2 regions of the Variovorax sp. GW823-FHT02B07 genome follow, and region 1 is predicted to be linked to the other one. Evidence: riboswitches for the same ligand, from Rfam matches in the RefSeq annotation. Region 1 holds a riboswitch; the other holds the start of a gene.

What was found. A riboswitch is a leader RNA that binds a small molecule or an ion and turns the genes downstream of it on or off. The one in region 1 is predicted to bind glycine.
Region 2: it holds a riboswitch for glycine, as region 1 does, so the genes downstream of both, AC1RGU_RS20945 (D-amino acid dehydrogenase) here and gcvT (glycine cleavage system aminomethyltransferase GcvT) in region 1, are expected to answer to the same signal.

What each region holds. Positions count from the first base shown of each region.
Region 1 is NZ_JBXAJX010000001.1:1,431,664-1,435,591, forward strand. It holds gene gcvP (aminomethyl-transferring glycine dehydrogenase) at 1-341, opposite strand, end outside; gene gcvH (glycine cleavage system protein GcvH) at 400-771, opposite strand; gene gcvT (glycine cleavage system aminomethyltransferase GcvT) at 843-2,024, opposite strand; glycine riboswitch at 2,072-2,176, opposite strand; glycine riboswitch at 2,189-2,279, opposite strand; gene AC1RGU_RS06755 (hypothetical protein) at 2,341-2,727, opposite strand; gene AC1RGU_RS06760 (hypothetical protein) at 2,811-3,308, opposite strand; gene AC1RGU_RS06765 (hypothetical protein) at 3,472-3,928, opposite strand, start outside.
Region 2 is NZ_JBXAJX010000004.1:29,676-33,603, reverse strand. It holds gene rfbD (dTDP-4-dehydrorhamnose reductase) at 1-602, opposite strand, end outside; gene rfbB (dTDP-glucose 4,6-dehydratase) at 599-1,678, opposite strand; glycine riboswitch at 1,797-1,887, shown strand; glycine riboswitch at 1,932-2,038, shown strand; gene AC1RGU_RS20945 (D-amino acid dehydrogenase) at 2,130-3,437, shown strand; gene AC1RGU_RS20940 (RtcB family protein) at 3,458-3,928, opposite strand, start outside.

The DNA.
Region 1 (3,928 bases):
GTGTACCAGGCGGGGTTCTCCAGGATGTTGCGCAGGATCACGCCTGGCGTGTGCGTGCCGTAATAGCCCTGGCCGATGAAGCTCTTGAACACCTTGTTCTTCGACGCCAGCGCCTTCAGCTCGGCCAGCGCGTCGGCCTCGGTGACCGGCGCGGGCAGGCGCATCGGCCGGGCGCGGCGGATGGCCGCGGGCACGATGCCGTCGATGAGCTCCGCGCGCGTCTCCGAGCCGATCACCGGCAGCATGCGCGCCTCGTCCGCCGCATCGATGCCGATGTGGCGGGCGAGGAATTCTTCGGCGTTCTCTAGTTCTTGCAAAGAGGGAAGGGCGGGAATCGGCATGGCGGTGAAGGCTCGGGGGAGAAGGAACGAAGGTGCGAAGAAGCTGCTGTTCAGCGGATCAGGATTCGGCGGCGAACTTGTCGTAGCTGGCGGCGTCGAGCAGGGCGTCGAGCTGCGCGGGCTCGCTCAGCTTGACCTTGAAGAACCAGCCGGCGGCCAGCGGGTCGCTGTTGGCCAGCGACGGGTCGGCGCGCAGCGCTTCGTTGACTTCGGTGATCTCGCCCGACACGGGCATGAACACATCGGCGGCGGCCTTCACCGACTCGACCACACCGGCGACCTCGCCCTGCGCGAAGGTCTTGCCCACTTCAGGCAGGTCGACGAACACCACGTCGCCCAGCGCGTCCTGCGCATGCACGGTGATGCCGACGGTGGCGGCGCCGCCTTCGGCCGCCACCCATTCGTGGTCCTTGGTGTATTTGATGCTCATGAAAAAACTCCTCGTGGAAAAAATGGAATCGGGGTGCAGAGCCTAGCCGGGTCTGCGGGGTTCAGTGTCGGTCAGCCGCGGTAGTAGCGCGTCGGCACGAAAGGCATGGTCGAGACTTCCATCGGCACCGGCTTGCCGCGCACGATGGCCTGCACGCGCGTGCCGGGTTCGGCGAAGGCGGCGGCCACGTAGCCCATGGCCACGCAGCGGTCGGCCGTGGGGCCGAGCAGGCCGCTGGTGACGGCGCCGATGTCGTGGCCTTCGAGCGACTGCAGCAGCGTACCGTCGCGCACCGGGATGCGTTCCAGTGCCACGAGGCCGACGCGCTTGCGCGTGAGCGTCTTGTGGTCGGTGTGGCCGGCCGCGCCCGAGGCGACGGCGGCGAGCTGGGCCAGCACCTTGGCCGCGCCCGGAAAGCCGCCTTCGCGCGCACCGCCGGCGCGGCGCACCTTCTGGATCGCCCAGTTGAGGGAGGCTTCGACCGGGGTGGTGGTGGTGTCGATGTCGTTGCCGTACAGGCACAGGCCGGCTTCGAGCCGCAGCGAGTTGCGCGCGCCCAGGCCGACGGGCTTCACTTCGGGCTGGGCCAGCAGCAGGCGGGCGAGGGCGTCGGCGTCCTTTGCGGCCACCGAGATCTCGAAGCCGTCTTCGCCGGTGTAGCCGCTGCGGGTGACGAAGGCGGCGATGCCGCCGATCTGCACCGCGCCGCCGGTCATGAACACGAAGCGCTCGATGCCGGGCGACAGGCGCGCCAGCGTGGCCGCGGCCTGCGGGCCCTGCAGTGCGAGCAGGGCATGGTCGGGCAGGGGCTGCACTTCGCAGCGAGCGCCGATCCTGGCCTGGATGTGGGCGATGTCGGCCACCTTGCAGGCGCCGTTCACGATCACGAAGAGCGAGCCATTGCCTTCGTTGAAGAACATCAGGTCGTCGAGGATGCCGCCCTCGTCGTTCAGCAGCAGGCCGTAGCGCTGCTTGCCGGCGGGCAGATCGACCACATCGACGGGCATCAGGGTTTCGAAGGCGGCGGCGGCGTCGGGGCCGACCAGGCGCAGCTGGCCCATGTGCGAGATGTCGAACAGGCCGGCCGCATCGCGCGTGTGCTTGTGCTCGGCCATGAGGCCGGCGGGGTACTGGACCGGCATCGAATAGCCGGCGAAGGGCACCATGCGGGCGCCCAACTCGACGTGGAGGTCGTACAGCGGGGTCTTGAGAAGTTGAGTATCCGAAGAAGCGGAAGCGGAGGAAGCGGCCACGGGGCACTCCAAAGGGGCAGTCGAAATCCATGGCTGCAACGCCACGGGCCACCCCTGCTGTCCGCTTTACCTGAGAGATTCGCCCCACGATCGGGGTTTGCTCCTTCGGTGGGCCGCATGCAATGCCACGGCCTCTCTCCAGCAAGGAAACGCCGGTGGTTGCCGGCGTCTTGTCAGTCCTTTTGCCTGAGCGTTCGGGGAACCCCTGCGCCTTCGGCGGCCCCGTCGCGCGGGGCTCTCTCCTGACCCGGCGAGTGTAGTGGATCGTGCGGGGTCAGGGTCTGATCGAACGTCCTCGCGACGAAGTCAGTCAGAGCTAGCTGTTCATTTTTTCGGCGGCGCCGATGGCCGCTGATCTAGCTTTTTTCCAGGAAGGGATGCATGCAATTACCACCAGAGCAACGACAACCACGCTGACGATGAGACCTAGCCAATAGTTTGGCCACCGCGCCTGAGGTAGGACAGGGTCTAACTTCGCAAGTAATTGAAGGAAGAAGGAAATGCAAAGAAAGCCGGCGCCATAACCAAAGTCTGCTTTCTGCTGCCCGAGTTCCGCCGCCTGTTGCTGCCCCCCGTCGTAGAAGGAGCTGGCAATAATTTGAAGCGATTCTCTCTTCATCGCTAGAACGCCATAGCTAAACGAAAAACCACTAGCCAAGCCAAAAAATAAGCCTGTGAGGTCAAGGAACAGGGCAATGCTCATACTCTCTCCAGAAGGGCTGAAAACTCATTCGATTGATGAACCAGCTGAAGGCCTGGAACATCGAATTTTGAGCCGGATGCAAGCTACGCAAGACGCAATATTCCGGACGAGGCTTGTGCTCCGCATAGCAGCCAGATTTGCTCAAAGGGGTGTTCGGCCGGGACCAAGATCCGGGACCGCTGTTCTTGGAAATCGCAGAAGTCCCACAAGGGGAAGGCCGAGCGAATCAAAAGCCAGACTCTAGACGCGCGATACCTCTTGATTGCTTTATCCGCCAAAAGACGGTTTAACGGGGTCAGTACGCGGATATCCAATGGAACCATTGCGGATGTCATCCTCTCCTCTTGCGAGGGTGCTAACGAGCCCGTTCGTCCAAGAAGCTGTTTTACATCGGATGTTGTGCCATACACGTGACCGACCTCGACGTAGACAGCTTCTCCGTCGAGCTCACAATAAGCGTCTGGTTCGGGAGGTTTCCGCAGTTCCTTGAAATGAAAGCGAGACGCTCCTAGCTCGGAGGAAAGTGCTTCCGAAAATTGCCGAAGCGCCCCGGTTTCGAGTTCTTCTTTTTCAAACTGCATGGCGCAGTTTAGGCCAGGTGCGCTGCCGTAGTCGAAGGGCAATTGCGTATCGACGCACTGATCGGAGCAGCTCACATGGAGCGTTCGATGACCTTGGTTTGGCTTTTATGCAATGCGCTTCATGCAACCTTACGTAGGGGGGCGCGGGCCGGGGATTCGAGCCTCAGTGCACGGTTTCCGCCGGCGGCAGCAGCTTGTCGATGCGCTCGCGCAGCGAGTCGGCGCGCTCGGGGCCGGCGGCCTTCTCGATCTCGGAGAGCATCAGCGCGGCGATGGTCAGCATGGCCTCGCGGTCGCGGGCCTCGCGCAGGGCGTCGCGCATCTGGTTGGCGAAGCGCGGGTCGCGGCGCACGAACATGCGCTCGCAGATGTCGAACAGGAACATGCGCGTGGTGGCCAGCGAGCGCTTGCCGTCGAAGCTGTCGGCCGAGGTGGCGACCTGGATCGGCTCGGCGGCGGGGACGGGCGTGGGGGCCGGTGCGGGAGGCGGCGCGACCGGTCGCGCGTCTTGCAGATAGCCCCGCTGCATCAGCCCGTGGATCGCCTGTTCGGCCTCGACGCGGCTGGGGAACAGCGGGCTGAAGTCGGTCAGCGAGCGCCGGCCGTCGGCCATGAGCAGC
Region 2 (3,928 bases), on a different contig from region 1:
CGGATGGCGTGCGCGGTGATGTCGGCCAGCAACTCAGCCCCGGTGGGGGCGCCGAACTGGTCGTCGATGACCGTGAGCTTGTCGCGCTCCTTGGCCAGGCGCAGCATGGTCTTGGCGAAGTTGCCGCCGCGTGCGGCGTACACCCAGCTGGTGCGAAAGATCAGGTGCTTCGCGCAATGCTGCGCCACCAGCTGCTCGCCTTCGAGCTTGGTCTGGCCGTACACGCTGAGCGGGCCGGTCGCGTCGTCTTCTTTCCAGGGGCGGGTGCCGCTGCCGTCGAAGACGTAGTCGGTGGAGTAATGCACCATTAGCGCGCCGATCTGCTGCGCGGCCTCGGCCACCACGCCGGGCGAGGTGGCGTTGAGCTTGCGCGCGAAGTCGGGCTCGCTCTCGGCCTTGTCGACGGCGGTGTGCGCGGCGGCATTGACGATGACGTCGGGGCGCACCGCCAGCACGGTTGCGGCCAGCTGCTCGGGGCGGCTGAAGTCGGCGTGGAAGTCGGTGCTGTCGAAGTCCAGGGCGACCACTTCGCCGAGCGGCGCGAGGCTGCGCTGCAGCTCCCAGCCGACCTGCCCCCCCTTGCCGAGCAGCAGCAACTTCATGCGGAAGCCTTTGCAGGCGCAGCGTCGTATTGCTTCTCGACCCATTCACGGTACGCGCCGCTTTGCACGTTGCGCACCCACTCGCCGTTCGCGAGGTACCACTGGACGGTCTTGCGGATGCCGGTGTCGAAGGTCTCGGCGGGCTTCCAGCCGAGTTCGCGCTCGAGCTTGCGTGCATCGATGGCGTAGCGACGGTCGTGGCCCGGGCGGTCCGTGACGTAGGTGATCTGTTCCTTGTACGGCTTTCCGTCGGCGCGGGGGCTCAGTTCGTCGAGCAGCGCGCACACGGTGTTGACGATCTCGATGTTGGGCTTCTCGTTCCAGCCGCCGACGTTGTAGGTCTCGCCGAGCTTGCCGGCCTCGAGCACGCGGCGGATGGCGCTGCAGTGGTCCTTCACGTAGAGCCAGTCGCGCACCTGCATGCCGTCGCCGTACACGGGCAGGTTCTTGCCGGCCAGTGCGTTGACGATCATCAGCGGGATCAGCTTCTCGGGGAAGTGGAACGGGCCGTAGTTGTTCGAGCAGTTGGTGGTGACCACCGGCAGGCCGTAGGTGTGGTGCCAGGCGCGCACGAGGTGGTCGCTGGCGGCCTTGCTGGCCGAGTACGGGCTGTTGGGCTCGTACTTGTTCTCTTCGGTGAAGGCCGGGTCGGTCTTGGAGAGCGAGCCATAGACCTCGTCGGTCGACACATGCAGGAAGCGGAAGGCCGCCTTCTGGTCGGCCGGCAGGGCGTTCCAGTAACCGCGCACCGATTCGAGCAGGCGGAAGGTGCCGAGCACATTGGTCTGCACGAAGTCTTCCGGGCCGTGGATCGAGCGATCCACATGCGATTCCGCGGCAAAGTTCACGACGGCGCGGGGTTTGTGCTCGGCCAGGAGGCGATCGAGCAGCGCGCTGTCGCCGATGTCGCCTTGCACGAAGACATGGTTCGCGTTGCCCTTGAGCGACGCGAGGGTCTCGAGGTTGCCCGCGTAGGTCAGCTTGTCGAGGTTCACGACGGGCTCGTTGCCCTGCGCGATCCAGTCGAGCACGAAATTGGCGCCAATGAAGCCTGCGCCGCCGGTAACCAGGATCATGGAGTCCCCTGCATGTAGAAAAAAGTTTGCTTTACCAAAAATCAACATTCAATTATCCCATCGGTGTGAAGTGCCGATGTACAGGGCTTGGCCGGCTTGCGGGGCCCGCCTACAATCGCCAACAATTGCAGGAGAGCGGGCCTCCACGGAGGCCCTACCGAAGGCGCAAACTCCCATAAACGCTCAGGTCGGCCCGACGAAATTCCAGGCAACGCCCAGGAACTTCGGCAAGGGGTCAGTACTGCACTCATCGATACAGCCGTCTGGAGAGCCGCCACGCCATGTGGCGCACCGAAGGAGCAAACCCGCTGCGGGTGCAGCAGGGTGAATCTCTCAGGTACCGAGGACAGGGGGAGCGGCAACTTGGACATCGGTCGTCCGGTTGCTTGCTATTGGTTCAATAGCACTCCACGCCCGCCGTTCAAGCGCTGCAAACTCAAAGGTACTTGCAATGCGTGTGATCGTTCTTGGCGCCGGCCTGCTCGGCGTGACTTCGGCCTACTACCTCCAGCAACTCGGCCACGAGGTGACCGTGATCGACCGGCAGGCCACCCCGGCCGCCGAAACCAGCTTCGCCAACGGCGGCCAGATCTCGGTCAGCCATGCCGAGCCGTGGGCCAATCCGAGCGCGCCGCTGAAGGTGCTGCAATGGCTCGGCAAGGAAGATGCGCCGCTGCTCTTTCGCATCCGCGCCGACATGCGCCAGTGGCTCTGGGGCCTGCAGTTTTTGCGCGAATGCACCCCCGCGCGCACCCGCCACAACATCGAACAGATCGTGCGTCTCGGTACATACAGCCGGGAAATGTTGCAGCAATTGCGTCGAGACACGGGCCTGAACTATGACCAGCGCACGCAAGGCATCCTGCACTTCTATACGACGCAAAAAGAATTCGACGGCGCCCTCGCGCCCGCCGAGCAGATGCGTGCCCTGGGCTGCGAACGCTTGGTCATCTCGGCCGACGAGGCCATCAAGATCGAACCCGCCCTCGCCCACATCCGCCCCCAACTCGCCGGCGCCACCTACACCGCCGAAGACGAATCGGGCGACGCCAACCGCTTCGCGCGCGAGCTCGTGAAGCTGGCCGAAGCGGCCGGCGTGAAGTTCCTCATGAGCCACACGGTGACCGCGCTGCGCGAAGCCGGCGGCAGCATCGACCACGTCGAGGCGACCGACAACGAAGGCCGCTTCCAGCGCATCCGCGGCGATGCCTTCGTGCTCGCGATGGGTTCGCTGAGTCCGTTGTACGCCGCGCCGCTGGGCATCCGCCTGCCGATCTACCCGGCCAAGGGCTACTCGGTGACGCTCCCCGTCAAGGACGCATCGAAGGCACACCAGGTCTCGCTCACCGACGACGAATACAAGCTAGTGTTCTCGCGCTACACCTCCGAGTCGGGCGACCGCCTGCGCATCGCCGGCACGGCCGAGCTCAACGGCTACGACCGCGACCTGAACCGCGTGCGCTGCGAAGCCATCGTGCGGCGCGTCGAAGAGCTCTTCCCTGGCGCCGGTGACACCGAGCGCGCGCAGTTCTGGACCGGCCTGCGCCCGGCCACGCCGAGCAACGTGCCGCTGATCGGCAAGACCAAACTGCCGAACCTGTTCCTCAACACCGGCCACGGCACGCTCGGCTGGACGCACGCCTGCGGCTCGGGCAAGTCGATCGCGCGCATCGTGAGCGGGCTGGCGCCCGAGGTCGATTTCGCGTTCGCCGGCATGCCGGCGCCCGCGCCGCGCGCCGTGCAGCCCGCACTGGGCTGACACGCCCCCCCACCCTCGGGTCACGCCTTGAACGTGACCCAGGGCTTGAGCCGCACGGCGCAGCGGATGAGCCCCGCGCTTTCCTGCGCCTCGATCACCGCGCCGATCGGCTTGTAGGCCTGCGGCGCCTCTTCGATGCGGCGCTCTTCGCGCAGCGTCACGCATTGCCAGCTGGCATCGGCGTCGTCGGGTGCGGGCCGCATCGCGCGCACTTCCTGCCGCCGCATCCGCCGGCCGGCACCATGGCTGCACGACCACAGCCAGTCTTCATGCCCCAGCCCGGTCGCAAGGTACGAGTGATCGCCCATCGACCCGGGAATCAGCGCCAGATCGCCCGCGTGCGCCGGCGTCGCGCCCTTGCGGTGGATGTTCATCCCGTGCTCGCGCAGCACCACGTTGTGCGGCACGTCGACCACCAGCGTCGACGCCGTGGCGCCCAGCAGTTCGGCGAAGTCCTTGCGCACCAGCTCGGCCAGCACGACGCGGTTGGC